Verminephrobacter eiseniae EF01-2: one gene and its partner. The main gene of each other region encodes a partner of the protein of the gene in region 2 in a complex. Links are inferred from orthologs where the notes say so. Each region holds a gene or a part of one and is shown on either strand. Other genes may lie near its edges.

The links. The genes of interacting proteins can lie anywhere in the genome.
Region 1: the proteins of eno (region 2) and VEIS_RS23200 are in contact, whole or in part, in a solved structure (PDB 2FYM), measured with the Escherichia coli proteins. The link is inferred for Verminephrobacter eiseniae EF01-2 from one-to-one orthologs.

Annotation. Positions count from the first base shown.
Region 1 is NC_008786.1:5,285,129-5,290,217, forward strand. The notes cover bases 986-4,688. They hold VEIS_RS23200 (Rne/Rng family ribonuclease), read left to right. Parts: upstream 986-1,371; coding sequence 1,372-4,488; downstream 4,489-4,688. Other genes in these bases: yaaA (peroxide stress protein YaaA), read left to right, coding at 4,582-4,688. In the rest of the region: VEIS_RS23195 (RluA family pseudouridine synthase), read right to left, coding at 1-769; more of yaaA, read left to right, coding at 4,689-5,089. UniProt on the Escherichia coli protein: Endoribonuclease that plays a central role in RNA processing and decay. Required for the maturation of 5S and 16S rRNAs and the majority of tRNAs. Also involved in the degradation of most mRNAs.
Region 2 is NC_008786.1:2,991,154-2,995,435, reverse strand. What follows is about bases 1-2,896. They hold eno (phosphopyruvate hydratase), read left to right. Parts: upstream 1-753; coding sequence 754-2,040; downstream 2,041-2,896. Other genes in these bases: VEIS_RS12885 (Bug family tripartite tricarboxylate transporter substrate binding protein), read right to left, coding at 2,665-2,896; VEIS_RS12890 (septum formation initiator family protein), read left to right, coding at 2,110-2,388; VEIS_RS12900 (DUF1330 domain-containing protein), read left to right, coding at 442-690; kdsA (3-deoxy-8-phosphooctulonate synthase), read left to right, coding at 1-372. Outside these bases: more of VEIS_RS12885, read right to left, coding at 2,897-3,675; VEIS_RS24795 (DUF2917 domain-containing protein), read right to left, coding at 4,258-4,282. UniProt on the Escherichia coli protein: Catalyzes the reversible conversion of 2-phosphoglycerate (2-PG) into phosphoenolpyruvate (PEP). It is essential for the degradation of carbohydrates via glycolysis.

The DNA.
Region 1 (5,089 bases), 2.3 Mb from region 2 along the record:
TCGTCACCTCCAGCAGTTGCAGCGCGGGCAGGCCCGCGCGCGCGGGCCAACTGCCGCGCGGCCGGACCAGGGTGATGGAGCGCATGCCGTGCGGGTCGTCGGCCGTGGTCACACGCACGCGGCGCTCGCCGTCGGCTTGCAGGTATTTGTGCAGCGGCAGGTCGATGACCCTTTGGTGCGCCGGCCAGGCGCCCGCCACCAGTGCCAGATAGGTCTTGCCGGTCGTGCGCGCGCGCAACTGCGCTTGCAGATGCGTGAGCGCGGAGCGCTTTTTGGCCACCAGCAAGATGCCCGAGGTTTCGCGGTCGAGCCGGTGCACCAGTTCCAGAAATGGGGCGTCCGGCCGGGCCTGGCGCAGTTGCTCGATCACGCCAAAGCTGACGCCGCTGCCGCCATGCACGGCCACGCCTGCGGGTTTGTCGATGGCGATCAGGTGTTCGTCTTCCCAAAGGATGGGAAACTCCCGCGCCGGCGCCGGGTGTTCGGCCTTTTGGGCCACGGCGTCGGAGATGCGCAGCGGCGGCAGGCGCACCATGTCGCCTGCCTGCACGCGGGTGTCGGCGTGTGCCCGGCCCTTGTTGATGCGCACCTGGCCGCTGCGGATGATGCGGTAGACATGGGTCTTGGGCACGCCCTTGAGCTGGCGCAGCAAAAAATTGTCGAGCCGCTGGCCTGCGCTGGCGCCGTCGACCTGCACCAGGCGGGCCGCCACAGGACTTGCGGGGACACTGCGGTCGGAGGGCGGTTTGGCCCCTATAATGCGTTTCACCTGCGCGTTTGCTATGTAAGTGGTTGATTTTTCTGGAGTTTAGTCTACGCAACCCTTGCACTGGCGCAGGCCGGTCGATGCCAGCGGGCGTCGTGCGCGCAGATTGCAGGCTCGATGCCTGCGATGGCCTACACGCCGAACGGCGGGCTGACAGATTGAAACACTGATACGGAATCCCCCAAGTTGGCGCCTGCCCTGTCCCGGAGCAGCCGGCCAACGGATCAAAGCGAGCATGTGGTGGTCGATGGCATGGATGGTGACCTTGTGGCAGTGGCTATGGCCCCTGGCTGCTCGCCCGCATCCGGCCCCGGCGGCCTTGCCAGCAGCGCACGCCGCCGCCATCGGCAGCAACACTGCGCCGCTCGCCATCATCCACGCGCCCCTGCCTTTGCCCGCCGCGCCAGCGCTCGGCAGGTGCCGGGCAGCCCCGGTCGTTCCTTTCGCTTTCGTTTTGATGCGTCAGTCCACACATGCCCGGCTCTTGCCGTGCCTGTCATCTGGTTGTTAATGGTTTGAACTGTGGGCAGCAGCCCGCGCAGCCCTGCCCCTTCGTGGCCTGGCTGCACCGCTGCCGCCCGCGACACACAGCAAGGAATCGCATCATGAAGCGGATGCTCATCAACGCCACGCAGCCCGAAGAACGGCGCCTGGCCATCGTCGACGGACAAAAGCTGCTCGACTACGAAATCGAGATCGAGGGGCGCGAACAGCGCAAGGGCAACATCTACAAAGCCGTGGTCACGCGCATCGAGCCTTCGCTGGAAGCCTGTTTCGTCGACTACGGTGAAGACCGCCACGGCTTTTTGCCGTTCAAGGAGATAGCGCGCAGCTACTTCAGCCCCGGCGCCGCGCCCGGCCAGGCGCGCATCAACGAAGTGATCAAGGAGGGCCAGGAACTGCTGGTGCAGATCGAAAAGGAAGAGCGCGGCAACAAGGGCGCGGCGCTGACCACCTTTGTCTCGCTGGCCGGCCGTTATGTGGTGCTGATGCCGAACAACCCCCGTGGCGGCGGCGTTTCGCGCCGCATCGAGGGTGAAGACCGCGCCGAGCTCAAGGAGGCGATGGACCAGCTCGAATACCCCGGCGGCATGAGCATCATCGCGCGCACCGCCGGCATTGGCCGCAGCGCGCCCGAATTGCAGTGGGACCTGAACTACCTGCTCAAATTGTGGAACGCGATCGACGGCGCGGCCCAGAGCGGCAAGGGCGCCTTCCTGATCTACCAGGAATCGAGCCTGGTGATCCGCGCGATCCGCGACTACTTCAACAACGACATCGGCGACATCCTCATCGACACCGACGACATCTACGAGCAGGCGCAGCAGTTCATGGCGCATGTGATGCCCGAGCATGCCGCCCGCGTCAAGCGCTACCGCGACGCGGCCGCGCTGTTCAGCCGCTTTCAGATCGAGCACCAGATCGAATCGGCCTACGCCCGCACCGTGCAACTGCCCTCGGGGGGCGCCATCGTGATCGACCACACCGAAGCGCTGGTGTCGGTGGACGTGAACTCGGCCCGCGCCATCAAGGGCGGCGACATCGAGGACACCGCCACCCGCACCAACCTGGAAGCCGCCGACGAAGTGGCGCGCCAGATGCGCTTGCGCGATTTGGGCGGCCTGATCGTGATCGACTTCATCGACATGGAGGAAAGCAAGAACCGCCGCGAAGTGGAAAACCGCCTGCGCGAGGCATTGCGCCAAGACCGCGCGCGCGTGCAGTTCGGCACCATCAGCAAGTTCGGCCTGATGGAGATGAGCCGCCAGCGCCTGAAGCCCGCGCTCGCCGAGGGCTCGTCCATCCCCTGCCCGCGCTGCGGCGGCTCGGGCCATATCCGCGACACCGAATCTTCGGCGCTGCAAATCCTGCGCATCATCCAGGAAGAATCGATGAAGGACAACACCGCCGCCGTGCACTGCCAGGTGCCGGTGGAAGTGGCCTCGTTCCTGCTCAACGAAAAGCGCACCGAGATCGCCAAGATCGAGTTCAGGCAGCGCGTGAGCGTGCTGATGGTGCCGAACAAGACACTGGAAACCCCGAACTACCGCCTGGAGCGCTTGAAGCACGACGACCCGCGCCTGGACCATATCGAAGCCAGCTACAAGCTCGCCGAAGAAGTGCAAGACCCCACCGCCGTGACACGCCGCTCGCAAGAGCCGACCAACAAGCAGACCCCGGTCATCAAAGGCGTGCTGCCCGACGCCCCGGCCCCGGCCCCAATACCGGCTCCGGCTCCGGCCCCGGCTGCACAATCCCGCCCCGAAAGCGCAGCCTTGCCACCGCCGGGCGGCCAGCGGCCCGCTGCCCCGGCGCCCGTGGCTGGCGCAGCGCAAGAGCCGGGCTTTCTGACCTGGCTCAAGAGCGTGCTCGGCTTTGGCACCGCGCCAGCGCCAACGCCCGCAGCGGCCACGACAGGCCGCAGCGAACCCCGGCGCGATGGCCGCAGCGCCGAAGGCCGTGGCCGCCGTGGCGAGCGCACACCCCGCGATGCCGAGGGCCGCCCATCCCGTGATGCCGAAGGCCGCACACCCCGTGATGCCGACAACCGCGCAGCGCGCAATACCAATACCGCGCGTGACGCCGAAGGCGCAGGCCGCGAAGGCCGGGCGGTCCGTGAAGGCCGCAATGCCCGCGACGGTGGCCGTGGCCGCCGCTCTGCGGTGCCGGATGGCGCGCCACGCCAGCAGACCGCCGACGCCAGCAGTGACGGCAGCGCAGCGCCGGTGGAAGGACTGAACGGCCAGCACATCGGCAACGGCGCGCCGGCCCAACCACAGCGCGGCCCGCGCCACGAGCGTGCTGAGCGTGCTGAGCGTGCTGAGCGTGCTGAGCGCGGCGAGCGTGTCGAAGGCCGTGCCGAGCGCGGCGCTGCCGCGCCAGAAGGCGCCGGCGCCGGCCGTTTTCCCGACACGCTGCCGCTGGCCGCGCTGCCCGATCTGGACCTGAGCAGCAGCCCCGTCACGCTGCACGGAAACGATGTCGACGGCACCGATGGCGGCGCCCCCGGCAGCGAAGACCCGCAGCGCCGCGAGCGCCGTTCGCGTGACCGCTACGGCCGCTACCGGCGCGATCGCCGTGATCGCCATGAGCCAGGCCCGCGCGACGCCGCCACCGACGCCGAGGCCGACGCGCCAGCGCCGATGGATGCCGACCCCGCAGCCGCGCCCGCGCAGGACGAGTCCCCGCGCCGCAGCTACTTCAGCGCCGCCACGCCGGCGCCGGCCAGCGCAGCACCGGTGGCCCCGGTCCCGGCGCCTGACGAGGCCGTGATGGCCGCCCCGGTGACCGCCGTCGCTGCTGCGCCGGCGCTGGCCGAGGCGGACATTGCCGTGCCGGTCGCGCCCATTGCGCCAATTGCGCCAATTGCGCCAATTGCGCCCATTGCGCCGGTTGCGCCAGTGGCTGCCGTCCCGGTCACCCCGGCCACCCCTGCGGCAACCCCGGTCGCGCATACCCTGCCCCGGGTTCAGTCCTTCACGCTGCCCATCGATGAGTTGCAGCAGGTCGCCGCCACCTCGGGCCTGCAATGGGTGAACTCCGACGCCGACAAGATCGCTGCCGTCCAGGCGGCGATTGCCGCTGAGCCTGCGCCGATCCGCGTGCCGCGTGAGCGGATGCCGGTGCCGGAGCCAGACGATGGCCCGCTGGTGCTGGTGGAAACCCGCCGCGACCTGTCGGCGCTCACCCTGCCCTTCGAGGCGCAACCGCCTGCGGCCTGATGCCTGGCCGGTCGTTCTTCCGACAATGGCTCTGCGGCGACCCCGCAGAGCGCTTTACCGATCTGCTGGCCCATCTTTCACCCCCGGCTCCCGATGCTGTTGCTGCTGTCCCCCGCCAAATCGCTGGACTACGCCACGCCCTTGCCTGAAGGCTGGCCGCATTCCACGCCTTGTTTCATCGCGCAGTCCAGCGCGCTGATCGCGTTGCTGCGCAGCCGGTCGCCGCAGCAGATCGCTGCGCTGATGCAGCTGAGCGCGCCGCTGGCGGCGCTCAATGCCGAGCGCTACCAGGCCTGGCAGCCGCGTTGCAGCGCCAGCAACTCGCGCCAGGCGCTGCTGGCTTTCGACGGCGATGTCTACGAGGGCTTGCAGGCGCGCACGCTGAGCGCGCCGGATCTGGACTGGGCGCAGCAGCATCTGGCCATCCTCAGTGGTCTGTACGGCGTGTTGCGCCCGCTGGACCGGATACAGCCCCACCGGCTGGAGATGGGCACGCGCCTGGCCACTGCGGCCGGCGGCAACCTCTACCAGTTCTGGGGCCGCCAGATTGCCGAGCATCTGAACCACCGGCTGCATGACGACCCCGACCCGGTGCTCGTCA
Region 2 (4,282 bases):
CGCTTCATGGCCTGCGAGCGCGGCGCCAGCTTTGGCTACAACAACCTGGTCAGCGACATGCGCAGCCTGGCCATCATGCGCGCCAGCGGCGCCCCCGTGGTGTTCGACGCCACGCACAGCGTGCAACTGCCCGGCAGCCAGGGCAGCCGCAGTGGCGGCCAGCGCGAAATGGTGCCGGTGCTGGCCCGCGCCGCCGTGGCCGCAGGGGTCGCCGGCATCTTCATGGAAACCCACCCCGACCCGGACCGGGCACTGTCGGACGGCCCCAACGCCGTGCCGCTCAAGCATATGCAAGCCCTGCTGGAAACGCTGGTGGCGCTCGATGGCGTCACCAAGCGCCACGGCTTTCTCGAAAACCGCTTCGGAGCCTGAAAACACCATGCGCAGTGCCGGCATCATCGCCTCCACCACCGTCGCCGACCCCGGGCCATACGAGCAGCCATGCAGACCCATGGCGCGCAAGTGTGCGTGCGTGGCGGCAAGGTGCAGGTGCAGGTGCAGGTGCAGGTGCAGGTGCTCGGAGGCGACGGGGACCCGGGCCGCGCCGTGGTGCTGAAATTCCCCAGCGTTGCCGCCGCGCAGGCTTTTCATGACAGCCCCGAATACCGCAAAGCCAGGGCCGCGCGCAAAGACGCTGCCGTGGTGCGCATGGTCTGCGCGGAGGGCTGCCAAGAACCTGATTTACTATAAAAACAATAGCTATAATCGCCCGCCGGCTCCAGTTTCCCGGTTGCAAAAATAGGAAGGAACACCATGAGTGCCATCGTTGACATCGTAGGCCGCGAAGTGCTCGATAGCCGCGGCAACCCCACCGTCGAATGCGACGTGCTGCTCGAATCGGGCGTGATGGGCCGCGCCGCCGTACCCTCGGGCGCCTCCACCGGCAGCCGCGAAGCCATCGAAATGCGCGACGGCGACCCGCGCCGCTACCAAGGCAAAGGCGTGCTCAAGGCGGTGGAACATGTCAACACCGAAATCTCCGAAGCCGTGCTCGGCCTGGACGCCTCGGAGCAAGCCTTTCTCGACAAGACCCTGATCGACCTGGACGGCACCGAGAACAAAAGCCGCCTGGGCGCCAACGCCATGCTGGCCGTCTCCATGGCCGTGGCCCGCGCCGCCGCAGAAGAATCGGGCCTGCCGCTGTACCGCTACCTCGGCGGCATGGGCAGCGTGCAACTGCCGGTGCCGATGATGAACGTGATCAACGGCGGCGCGCACGCCAACAACAGCCTGGACTTGCAGGAATTCATGATCATCCCCGTCGGCGCCCCGAACTTTCGCGAGGCGCTGCGCTGGGGCGCCGAGGTATTCCATGCGCTCAAGAAAATCATCCACGACCTGGGCATGAGCACCGCCGTGGGCGACGAAGGCGGCTTTGCCCCGAGCGTGGAAAACCACGAAGCGGCCATCCGCCTGATCCTGCAAGCCATCACCGCCGCCGGCTACAGCGCCGGCGAGCAAATCGCACTGGGGCTGGACTGCGCCGCCAGCGAGTTCTACCAGGACGGCCTGTACGTGCTGCACGGCGAAGGCGGCCTGAAGCTCAGCGCCCCCCAATGGATCGACATGCTGGCCGCCTGGGTTGACAAATACCCCATCATCAGCATCGAAGACGGCATGCACGAAGGCGACCAGGACGGCTGGAAGCAACTGAGCGAGCGCCTGCGCGACAAGGTGCAACTGGTGGGCGACGACCTGTTCGTGACCAACACCCGGCTCCTCCAACAAGGCATAGACCAGCGCATCGCCAACTCGATCCTGATCAAGATCAACCAGATCGGCACGCTGACCGAAACCTTTGCCGCGATAGAAATGGCCAAGCGCGCCGGCTACACCGCCGTGATCTCGCACCGCTCGGGCGAGACCGAGGACTGCACCATTGCCGACATCGCCGTGGGCACCAACGCCGGCCAGATCAAGACCGGTTCGCTGAGCCGCTCCGACCGCATCGCCAAGTACAACCAACTGCTGCGCATCGAAGAAGATCTGGGCGAAGTCGCCCAATACCCCGGCCGCGCCGCATTCCGCCACCTGCGCTGACCCGCTGCCGCAGCGCCTGCGGCCTGACGCAGCCAGCCCCGCCCACCCACCGACCCCCCAACGCGCGCCATGGCCTCCCGCATCGTCCCGACCATCTTGCTGGCACTGCTGGCCGGACTGCACGCCCAACTGTGGCTCGGGCGGGGCAGCGTGCCGCTGGTCAACGGAATGCAGCGGCAAATCGATGCCCAAGAGGCCGCCAATGCGCAAGCGCAGCAAGCCAACGCGCGCCTGGCCTCCGAGGTGCAAGACCTGCGCGAAGGTCTGGACATGGTGGAAGAACAAGCCCGCAGCGAGCTGGGCATGGTCAAGCCCAACGAAATCTACGTGCAGTTCACCCCGAACTGACGATCACCGGCATCCCTGGTGTCGCGTCACCGATCATCTGTCGGTCTGCGCTGGCCATCGAAGCACATCGCGGCGTTGCATCGCTTGCCAATACGCCCGGTATTGGCAAGCGATGCGCCTTGCGCTGCGCTCCGATGGCTGCGCGCAGCCTACGACATCTGATCCGTGACGCGACACTAGCGCAAGGGCGCGGGCAGCAGGGACCGATGCCCGGCCAGCCGGGCGGCGCCAACGCCGCGTCCGTCCGTCGGGCGTGTCGGGCGCCATCCATGTCTGTCATTCGAGACTCAGGCGGCGTTCGCGCACCAGGCGGATCCACTTGTCCTGCTCGGTGCGCAGCGCGGCGGCGAACTGCTCGGGCGTGTTGGCAATGCCCGCCAGGCCCTGCTCGCGCAAACGCTGCTGGAAGGCCGGCTCGGTCACGATCTTGCGCACCTCGGCCTGCAACCGGTCGATCACGGCCCGTGGCGTGCCGGCCGGGGCGAGCAGGCCGACCCAGGAGTTCACCTCGAAACCGGGGTACCCGCTCTCGGCCACGGTCGGCACCTCGGCATAGGCGGCCACACGCTGCGCGCCGGTCTGGGCCAGTGCCCGCAGCCGGCCGGCGTTCACATACGGCTGGGCCAGCACGGTCGAGAGGAACATCATCTCGACCTGCCCACCCAGCAGGTCCTGCCGGGCCGGGCCGCCGCCACGGTAGGGGATGTGCGTGACGAAGGTGCCGCTGACGGCCTTGAAATACTCGGCCGTGAGGTGATTGCTCGACCCCGGACCGACGCTGGCGTAGTTCAAGCGCCCCGGTTGCGCCTTGAGCAGGCGCACCAGGCCGGGGAAGTCCTGCGCCTCGACCTTGGGATGTACCACCAGCACCAGCGGGTTGCGCACGACCTGGGTCACCGGCTGCAGGTCCCGGGCGATGTCCAGGCCCAGTGTCGGATAGACCAGCGGGTAGGTGGCGTAGCTGTCGAACACCATCAGCAGCGTGTGGCCATCGGGCGCCGCGCGCGCGACCTCGACCGCCGCCAGGGTGCCGCCGGCACCGCCACGGTTGTCGACGATCACGGTCTGGCCCAGCGCGTCCTGCAGGCGCGGCTGCAACTGGCGCGCAACGGCGTCGACGAGGCCACCCGGTGGAAAGCCGACGACCAGCCGCACGGGCTTGGCGGGCCAGCCCTGGGCCTGGGCTGCAAAACCCACGATCAGCGCACAGGCGACGAGGGCTCTGGCAAGGCGCGCAAAGGACATCTCGATCGACCCGGAGCGGGTCTGGCAGACGGTGGCAGTCATCGCATATCCCCTGTGGATCCGTTCATGGTGGCAGCGCGAGGGTGGATCCACATGGCCCTTGCTGCGATGAGCGAACTCTACGTGTCGCGTCATCGGTCATCTGTCGGTCTGCGCTGGCCATCGGAGCGCATCGCAAGGCGCATCGCTCCGATGGCCAGCGCAGCCTACGACATCTGTCCGATGACGCGACTCCAGGAAACGCAGACACCCGTTTGGAAGAGGACTGTTCGGCAGCACCGAATGATCCCTGGGGTTTTCCCGAGGAAGCGGAACCCGCCCGATCAGTCGATCGGTCAGGCCGGAATCGGCCCGCGCCCGATCCGCGGCGCATCCCGGGGCGGTGCAGGCATCCAGCGTTTGGCGCTGTGCCCGATGAAGGGCCGCCACTGGACGCGCTGGCCCGTGAAAGCCTTTGCCGGCGAGCATCGACACGGGGCGCGGGCCTGCCGGCGTTGCCGGGGCGACCAACGGATGCGACGCCCCCAGGCCCGAACGCCAGCTCGCGCCAGCGTCATGCGTGGCCTGGATAGGCTGACGAACGCTGCGTGCCGCAGTCCATCCCGTGCAGTTACCCCGTGCGGCTCACCCCGTGCTGAAATACTTGGCC